Regions from separate parts of the Clostridium bornimense genome, predicted to be linked through region 2. Evidence: riboswitches for the same ligand, from Rfam matches in the RefSeq annotation. Region 2 holds a riboswitch; each other region holds the start of a gene.

Region 1 (3,283 bases), 1.2 Mb from region 2:
TTTAATTGATTTTCTAAATTAAGAGCATGAATTGGAGTTTTAATTGTTCCGTAAACAGTAAGGGGAAAGAACTTATTAATGAGCATAGATCCTACAATAGGGCCAAGAGAATCTCCGATACATCTATCTGTTCCAATGCAAATTATTATCGTATTATCATCTATATAATCTTTTAAAAATTGGGCTAGTTGTACATATGCCAATTCTTTTTTAAAGTGAACTTTAATTTTTTTCACAAAAACACCCCCATAAAATTTATATGAGGGTATATAGAGGAAATAGAATGTTATTTTTCTTTATGCCATATATTTAATTGCTCTATATTTGTTAGGGATTTCAGAAGGTTGATTTGTACATCTGGAATTTCAGTTTTTAGATTATAGGTTAAGTCTTTTATAAATTGTCTTTTAGTCTTTCCATCAGCTGGACATGGATTTTTAACTATTTCTATATCATTATCTTTTACAAAAGATTTTATTTCGTTTTCATCTATATATACCATAGGTCGTATTACAGTGATGTCCATTCGGGATAAATATGTTTTTGGAGTAAAACAGTTAATTCGTCCTTCATAAAACATGGACATAAGTAATGTTTCAATAGCATCATTTTTATGATGTCCTAGGGCTATTTTATTACAATTAAGATTTTTAGCGCTACTATTTAGCATTCCACGTCTTAATTTTGCACATAAGGAGCAAGGATTTTTTTCTTTTTTTATGTTAAAAACTATGTTAGATATATCTGTTGGAATTATATGATATTCTACATTTAATTTTTTACTTAAAATTGAAACACTAGAAAAGTCACATCCATTACCTGGATCTAAAGAAATACCTACCAAGTCAAATTCTTTAGGAGAAATTTTTTTGTATATAGATAGTAAGTATAGCAAAGTAAGTGAATCTTTACCTCCAGATATACCTATAGCGATTTTATCTCCGTCTTCGATTAAATTAAAATCTTCTATAGCTCTTTTGAATTTTTTAATAAGCTTTTTATAGTCCATATTTTCTTACACCTCACATTCTGAAGTAATTATAATACATAATTTATGAACATTAAATATAAGATGTAAAAAATAAGGCTTATTTAGAGGCTATAATATAAAAATGAGTTAATGCTTAAAAAAGAGATAAATAAAGATAAATAGAGAATAATAAGAATAATTTTAAATAATGAGTTTATATCGGTGTTGATGAAAAATAGCTATACATGTATACTAGTCATTGTCGACGGGGCGGAAACGCAAAGCGACAAAACATGTGGGAGCATAGCTCAGCTGGGAGAGCATCTGCCTTACAAGCAGAGGGTCACAGGTTCGAGCCCTGTTGTTCCCACCACATATGCTGGCATGGCTCAACTGGTAGAGCAGCTGACTTGTAATCAGCAGGTTACGGGTTCAAGTCCTGTTGCCAGCACCAATATAATATAATAAGGGCGGGTTCCCGAGTGGCCAAAGGGGGCAGACTGTAAATCTGTTACGTTTCGTTTCGATGGTTCGAATCCATCTCCGCCCACCATATATTATATTAAACAAAATAAAATATATATGCTGGCATGGCTCAATTGGTAGAGCAGCTGACTTGTAATCAGCAGGTTACGGGTTCAAGTCCTGTTGCCAGCACCAACTAAGGGCGGGTTCCCGAGTGGCCAAAGGGGGCAGACTGTAAATCTGTTACGTTTCGTTTCGATGGTTCGAATCCATCTCCGCCCACCAAAAAAAAGAGAAGTAATCTTCTCTTTTTTTTATGATAAATATCTTAAATAATATGGATATAATTACTTATTATGTAAAATTAACATTGACTGAAAAGTTTAATTGTGTTAAAATATCAATAAAAATAAATAAATACTCTTATCAAGAGAGGTGGAGGGAAAAGGGCCCTATGAAACCCGGCAACCTGTGGAAGACACAAAGGTGCCAATTCCTGTAGTTTATACTACGAGATAAGAGATGAGTGACAGCATCTTCTTATTGTAGGGTGCTTTTTTTATGCACCGAGATAATTATATATAAAGGGAGGAAGTACATTGAAAAAATTATTTACTTCAGAATCAGTAACAGAAGGACATCCTGATAAAATTTGTGACCAAATTTCAGATGCAATATTAGATTCTTTACTTGCTCAAGATCCAATGTCTAGAGTAGCTTGTGAAACAACAGCGACAACAGGTATGGTCATGGTAATGGGTGAAATAACTACAAAAGGATATGTAGATGTTCAAAAAGTAGTTAGAGAAACAGTAAAAGAAATAGGATATGACAGAGCTAAATATGGATTTGATTGTGATACATTGGCAGTTTTATCATCAATAGACGAACAATCAGCAGATATAGCTATGGGAGTAGATGAAGCATTAGAAAGCAGACAAGGAGAAAAAGATGAAGTTGAAGCAGTAGGTGCTGGAGATCAAGGAATGATGTTCGGATTTGCTACTACAGAAACTCCAGAATTTATGCCAATGCCAATAGCTATGGCTCATAGATTATCAAGAAGATTAACAGAAGTTAGAAAGAACGGAACTCTTCCATATTTAAGACCAGATGGTAAAACACAAGTTACAGTTGAATATAAGGATAATAAACCAGTTAGAATTGATGCTATTGTTATTTCTACTCAACATGGGCCAGAAGTTGAGCATGATCAAATAGTTAAAGATTTAAAGAAATATGTAATAGAAGCTGTTATTCCAGCAGAACTTCTTGATGGAGAAACAAAATATTATATAAATCCAACAGGAAGATTTGTTATCGGTGGACCACAAGGTGATACTGGATTAACAGGAAGAAAGATAATAGTAGACACTTATGGTGGATATGGAAGACATGGTGGAGGAGCATTCTCAGGAAAAGATCCAACAAAGGTAGATAGATCTGCTGCTTATGCTGCAAGATGGGTTGCTAAGAATTTAGTAGCAGCTGGTGTTGCTGATAAGCTTGAAATTCAATTAGCATATGCAATTGGAGTTTCTAAACCAGTTTCAATCGAAATCGAAACCTTTGGTACTGGAAAATTAGATGAAGAAAAAATTGTTGATATCGTAAATAGAGTATTTGATTTAAGACCAGGAGCTATAATTAAATCTTTAGATTTAAGAAGACCTATTTACAAACAAACAGCAGCATACGGACACTTTGGAAGAACTGACGTAGAACTTCCATGGGAACAACTTGATAAAGTTGAAGAAATAAAGAAATACCTATAGGTAATATATCAAAAGGAGTTATCGTATTAGCAAATGAAAATTTGTTAGCGATAGCTCCTTTTTGTTAATTCAC
Region 2 (3,283 bases):
CCTGATAATCCCATACTTCGCATCAATTTATCCATTATAAAAGCGGTTCTAGCCATATAGCCACTATCTTCCAAAGCTGATATTCCTAAGAATAAACAAAGGATAACAGGAAGAAAAACAATAACTTGACCTACACCTCCAATAATTCCATCTACAATAAGTGAAGAAAACCAAGGTGAAGAATCTTTTAGTAAATTAGATAAATAAGGAATAAGGTTGTTTTCCATAATATCTCCTAAAAGATCAGAAAGTGGTTGTCCTACCCATGAGAAAGTAAGTTTAAAAATTAAAAATAAAAGTAAGAAGAATATAGGAAAAGCTAAAAATCTATTTAGTACAATAGAATCTAAAATTTTAGTCCATTTATCTTCATCGTTACTTCCTAAAGAGATAGTTGAATCTTTTAGAATTCTATCTATATATTTGTAAGTTTCAGCTTCTGAGGTAAAGTTATATTTAGAGGAAGTAGATAAACTACTAAAATCTTCAGATTCGAGAAGTTTTATAACTTTATTTAAAGTTTTTGAGTTAGTGGCAGAAATAGGAACTATATATAAATCTAAATTAGCTTCTAGCTTTGCTAAATCATAATTGATACCTTTTTCTTCAGCAATATCCATCATATTTAGTAATAGTATAATAGGCTTGTTGAATTTTTTTAATTCTGTAGTAAGATACAAATTTCTTGATAAATTTGATGCATCTACAATATTTAAGATTACATCGACTTCTTCTGTTTCAAGGAAAGTTTTAGCAACTTTTTCTTCATTAGAATAAGTATCCATTGCATAAATTCCGGGCAAGTCTACAATTTTAATATTTTTATTTAAAAAACCTTCTTTTTTTTCGACGGTTACCCCAGCCCAGTTGCCAACTTTATAATTGGAACCTGTTAAAGTGTTGAATAGTGTAGTTTTACCAACGTTGGGATTACCGATTAGTGCGGCTGTTAACATTTTATGCCTCCTTGATGAATATATTTTTAGCATCTTTTTTTCTTAAGGCTAAATCAAACCCTCTAAAATTAACTATTATAGGATCTCCTAGTGGAGCTTTTCTTTTAATTTTTATTTCTGTTCCTTCTAGGCAACCTAAAGCATTTAATCTTTTTACTAGTTTTTTATCACAGTCTATTTTTGTGATTAAGGCTGGTTGTCCTAATTTTAGCTCTATTAAACTCATATATTCCTCCTAATTTAAAGTTTATGTAAAAAATATAAGAATATGAACAATAAAATATTATTGGTCATGAAAATTATTCTCAACCGTATAATAGCATAATTGAATATTTTTCTCAATTATATTATATGTAGGACAAATATAATTTGCAATGTCACAATAGAATAATTAAAAAATAAAGGTGTTGACAATATTAAATCATCAAAATATAATGTATATAACATAATTAAATATTGACTTATCAAGAGAGGCGGAGGGAATGGCCCGATGAAGCCCAGCAACCTGAGAAATTAAGGTGCTAAATCCATCAGTATTAAGCTGAAAGATGAGGAAGATCGTATAAAAACTCGAGTTTTCCTCGAGTTTTATTTATTTCTATGAAGATTGCTAATTTAGTTAAATGATGATGAATAGAAAACCTAGTATAGTAATAGGAATTATGTATAAGGTATTTGGAGGAAATATTATGATTGAAATAAAAAACTTAACTAAAAGTTTTGGCGATGTATCAGTTTTAAAAGACATTAATCTAACTATAAATAAAGGTGAAATATATGGATTAGTTGGACAAAGTGGGGCAGGAAAATCAACATTATTAAGATGTATAAATAGACTGGAGACTTATAATGATGGATCGTTAAAGGTTGAAGGAAAAGAAGTTAAAGAGTTTTCAGAGAAAGAGATAAGAAATTTTAGAAAAAATCTAGGAATGATATTTCAACATTTTTCATTATTAGAGAGAAAGACAGTATATGAAAATGTTGCACTTCCTATGGAATGTTGGGGATATCCTAAAGGTAAGATAGAGGCTAGAGTAAATGAATTATTGAAAATAGTAAATTTAAAAGAAAAAAAGAAATCAAAACCAAGAGAACTAAGTGGAGGGCAAAAGCAAAGAGTAGCAATAGCTAGAGCATTAGCATTAGAACCGAATGTATTACTTTGTGATGAAGCTACATCAGCTCTAGATCCTAGAACGACAAAATCTATATTAAAGTTATTAAGAGAAATAAATGAGAAATTAGGTATAACTATAGTAGTTGTTACTCATCAAATGGAAGTTGTAAGAGAAGTTTGTAACAAGGTGGCTATTCTAGAAAAAGGTGAAATTGCAGCTGAAGGATATGTTGAGGAATTATTTTTACATCAGCCTAAAGCTTTAAAGAGTTTACTAGGAGAAGCAGAAGATGAGTTATTACCTGAAGAAGGAACTAATATAAGGATAGTATTTCCAAAAGAGAGTTCTGAAGGATCAGTAATAACATCAATGGCAAGAGAGTTAGATATAGATTTTTCTATAGTTGGAGGTAAACTAGAGAAATTTAGAGATGATGTATTAGGAGCATTGATTATTAATATTGATAAAGACAATATTAATAGAGTTAAAAACTATTTAGATAGTAAGAAGGTAGTATGGGAGGTAATAACTAATGACAGATAATTTTCCGTTATTTTTACAGCAAATATTGTTACCAGCATTAAAAGATACATTATATATGGTTATAACATCAACAATATTAGCATCAATAATAGGATTTGTTCTTGCAATAATATTATTTGTTACTGATAAGGATGGATTAAGACCTAATAGGTATATATATAAAATTTTAGATATAGTAATTAATATTTTAAGAAGTTTTCCTTTTATTATATTAATAGTAGCAATAATACCTTTTACTAGATTTATTGTTGGGAGAAGTATTGGAGAAACGGCAGCTATTGTCCCACTTACTATAGCATCAGCACCGTTTATTGCAAGAATAATTGAATCAGCACTTAAGGAAGTTGATAAAGGACTTATAGAAGCAGCTAAATCTTTTGGTGCATCTAATATGCAAATTATATTTAAGGTAGTTGTAAAAGAGGCTATGCCATCAATAATATCTGGAATAACACTTTCAATAATATCAATAATTGGATATTCAGCTATGGCTGGTGCAGTTGGGGCAAATGGTTTAGGTAAAGTTGCTATAACATATGGATATACTAGATTTGATAACAAAGTAATGTTCTATACCGTTGTAGTATTAATAATAGTTGTTCAATTAATACAAACTGTGGGGAATGTTTTATATAAAAAATTAAAATAATATTATTGTGAGGA
Region 3 (3,283 bases), 1.3 Mb from region 2:
AGAGACATATAAAGATGGAGAATTAGTTGGAGGACTTTATGGTGTTAAGATAGGAAAATGTTTCTTTGGAGAGAGTATGTTTTCTAAAGTATCTAATGCTTCAAAAGTTGCTTTAATTACTTTAGCTAAAAGGTTAGAAGAAGAAGGATTTCAATTTATTGATTGTCAGATGTATACTAGTCATTTAGAAAGTATGGGAGGAGAATTTGTAGAGTGGAATACCTTTAAGGAAATGATAAAGAAAGGAATAGGTGATAGTGAGTAAGTAATAAGGAATAGTTAAGGGAAATTAAGGCACAGATATATGGCACAGGTATGAGGGCACAAGACACAGGTATAGAGGAAATTCCTGCGGAATTTCTTAGATTACAAGTGTTGAGTAAAATGTTATAAGTTAGACTATGTTTCTTATTTAGATTATAGTTGATATATAAGTCAATACAGGGGGCTCCTGAAAGTTGCACTTTCATGAAGCGTTGAATATATATTTGTATAGTATTATATATAAAGATTTAAGTTTATATTAGTACCTGTTCTAGTTAAGTAGTGGTAAAACTATATCTTTATTCTAAAAAGGATACTGTTGCACAAAGTAGATTTCTATGTGTAACAGTATCCTTTTTTATGTTCTTAAGCGGAATTCATTATGACATCTCTTGCAAGTAGCTATTATTTTACCTTTTCTACGAGGTAATCTTAATTTTTGACCACAATTTGGACAAGCGACAATTTTATATTGAATCTTTTGATTTATAGTATATTTAAGTCTTGTAAACATTGGGGGTATAAGTTCTAGACTGACATTAGTCATATAAGGTAATTGTCTATTAAATTTTCTTAATATATTGTTGATAAAGGTAGTAAATTTACTTAATTCTTGTGAACGTTTATAAGTATTTTTTGAAAATGCTCTAAATACAACTATTCCCCAAAGGATAAGGCTAATTAATCTAGGGATTTTTCCAAAGTTAAAAAATAGACTTATTATTAAAATAAAAATAGATAACAGGTCAAAGCCGTAAGTTCCTGACAGAATATTCATTGATTATCCTCCGATCTTAATAAAATGTAATATATATAATTTTATCATATATTAAGATTCAAAGAATTAAATTTATTGTTAATATGAATTTAAAAATTATTCCTGTAAAAAAGATATTTTCTTATAATAATATGTTGACATAGTAAAAATAATACAATATAATAATAATCACAAAGAAAACATATAAAACATATGGGCTTTATAGGAAAATAAAAAGCTCGTATTCTTATCAAGAGTGGTGGAGGGACTGGCCCAATGAAACCCGGCAACCTAATGGGAAAACCTATAGGTGCTAAATCCTGTAGCAATAGCTAAGAGATAAGAGGATGTATCTAAAGTACTAGAAGATTCTCTCTGGTACATTTTTTTATTTATTAGTAAAGAAATATTAGATAAATAAAAAGGGGCGATTTAAGATGAGTAATCAAGAAAGAAAATTAAGGTTTGAAACATTACAACTTCATGCAGGACAAGAAGAACCGGATCCAGCAACAGGGGCAAGAGCAGTTCCTATATATCAAACAACTTCTTATGTGTTTAAGGATTCAGCTCAAGCAGCAGCAAGATTTGGACTAGCTGAAGGTGGAAATATTTATGGACGTCTTACTAACTCAACTCAAGGGGTATTTGAAGAAAGAGTAGCAGCATTAGAAGGCGGAGTAGCAGCACTTGCAGTAGCATCAGGAGCAGCAGCAATAACTTATGCAATACAAAATATAGTTTCAGCAGGACAACATGTAGTTGCGGCTACAACTATATATGGGGGAACTTATAATTTACTTCTTAACACACTACCAGAGTATGGAATAACAACTACATTTGTTGATCCAGACGATGTAAATAATTTTGAGGAAGCAATACAAGAAAATACAAGAGCCATATTTGTTGAATCTCTTGGAAATCCAAATTCAAATTTAATAGATATTGATGCATTATCAGAAATTGCACATAAACATGGTATACCATTAATTGTTGATAGTACATTTGCTACACCATATTTATTTAGACCAATAGAACATGGAGCAGATGTAGTGGTTCATTCAGCAACTAAGTTCATTGGTGGACATGGAACATCACTAGGTGGTGTAATTGTTGATTCAGGAAAATTTGATTGGGAAGCATCAGGTAAATTTCCAAGCCTTACTGAGCCAAACCCAAGTTATCATGGAGTAGTGTTTACTAAAGCAGCAGGAGCAGCAGCTTATGTAACTAAAATACGTGCAATATTACTAAGAGATACAGGAGCAACAATTAGTCCATTTAATGCATTCTTATTATTACAAGGATTAGAAACATTATCACTAAGAGTTGAACGTCATGTAGAAAATACTTTAAAAGTAGTAGAATTTTTAAAGAATCATCCTAAGGTAGAAAATGTTAACCATCCATCATTAGCAACAGGAAAGCAAAAGGAATTATATGATAAATATTTCCCAAATGGAGGAGGTTCAATTTTTACTTTTGAAATCAAAGGTGGACAAAAAGAAGCTACTGAGTTTATAGATAGACTTAAAATATTCTCACTTCTTGCTAATGTAGCAGATGTAAAATCACTTGTTATTCATCCAGCTACTACAACTCACTCACAATTAGAAGGAGAAGAACTTTTAAAATCAGGAATTAAGCCAAACACTATTAGATTATCAATTGGTACTGAACATATAGATGATATAATTGATGACTTAAAACAAGCATTTGGTGAGTAGTAAATGCTATAAAATAATGGATTGTTCTGTATAGAGTATATTTTTATAAAGAAGGGGTTACGTTTAGTAACTCCTTTTTTAATTTAACTTCTTAAATAAAGCATATAAATTTTACAGATGTTTATTGATTAGAATTATTTAACATAAACTTAACATTAAAATGCTATAATTAGTAAAAATATGTTAAGGAGTGCTAATTTATATGATGAATTTTATTGAAGAGTTATTGCATTTTGATAGGTATATACCTGTTATTATGGATAACTATGGAGTACTTATATATGTACTGTTATTTTTAATTATTTTTTGTGAAACAGGGTTAGTAGTGACACCTTTTTTACCAGGAGATTCTATTATTTTTGCCTGTGGTGCTTTAGCGGCGGTTTCAGGTATGAATATACTTGTATTAATAGTAATATTTTTTTCAGCTGCTATTTTAGGTGATGGTACTAATTATCTTATTGGAAAGAAATTAGGTGAGAGACTTGTAAATAGTAATAGTAGGTTTATTAAGAAGAGTTATATAGATAAAGCG

Evidence for each region. A riboswitch is a leader RNA that binds a small molecule or an ion and turns the genes downstream of it on or off. The one in region 2 is predicted to bind S-adenosylmethionine.
Region 1: linked by a shared signal. The riboswitch ahead of metK (methionine adenosyltransferase) and the one ahead of CM240_RS03625 (methionine ABC transporter ATP-binding protein) in region 2 are both predicted to bind S-adenosylmethionine.
Region 3: linked by a shared signal. The riboswitch ahead of CM240_RS09260 (O-acetylhomoserine aminocarboxypropyltransferase/cysteine synthase family protein) and the one ahead of CM240_RS03625 (methionine ABC transporter ATP-binding protein) in region 2 are both predicted to bind S-adenosylmethionine.

The regions. Positions count from the first base shown of each region.
Region 1 covers NZ_HG917868.1:2,481,554-2,484,836, reverse strand. Annotated here, with positions in the region: gene yyaC (spore protease YyaC) at 1-236, opposite strand, end outside; gene CM240_RS11235 (tRNA 2-thiocytidine biosynthesis TtcA family protein) at 287-1,009, opposite strand; tRNA gene CM240_RS11230 (tRNA-Val) at 1,268-1,343, shown strand; tRNA gene CM240_RS11225 (tRNA-Thr) at 1,349-1,424, shown strand; tRNA gene CM240_RS11220 (tRNA-Tyr) at 1,439-1,523, shown strand; tRNA gene CM240_RS11215 (tRNA-Thr) at 1,555-1,630, shown strand; tRNA gene CM240_RS11210 (tRNA-Tyr) at 1,636-1,720, shown strand; SAM riboswitch class I at 1,856-1,957, shown strand; gene metK (methionine adenosyltransferase) at 2,035-3,210, shown strand.
Region 2 covers NZ_HG917868.1:805,648-808,930, forward strand. Annotated here, with positions in the region: gene feoB (ferrous iron transport protein B) at 1-956, opposite strand, end outside; gene CM240_RS03620 (FeoA family protein) at 958-1,182, opposite strand; SAM riboswitch class I at 1,415-1,511, shown strand; gene CM240_RS03625 (methionine ABC transporter ATP-binding protein) at 1,646-2,620, shown strand; gene CM240_RS03630 (methionine ABC transporter permease) at 2,610-3,269, shown strand.
Region 3 covers NZ_HG917868.1:2,059,269-2,062,551, reverse strand. Annotated here, with positions in the region: gene aat (leucyl/phenylalanyl-tRNA--protein transferase) at 1-265, shown strand, start outside; gene CM240_RS09265 (zinc ribbon domain-containing protein) at 623-1,042, opposite strand; SAM riboswitch class I at 1,266-1,367, shown strand; gene CM240_RS09260 (O-acetylhomoserine aminocarboxypropyltransferase/cysteine synthase family protein) at 1,459-2,748, shown strand; gene CM240_RS09255 (DedA family protein) at 2,951-3,283, shown strand, end outside.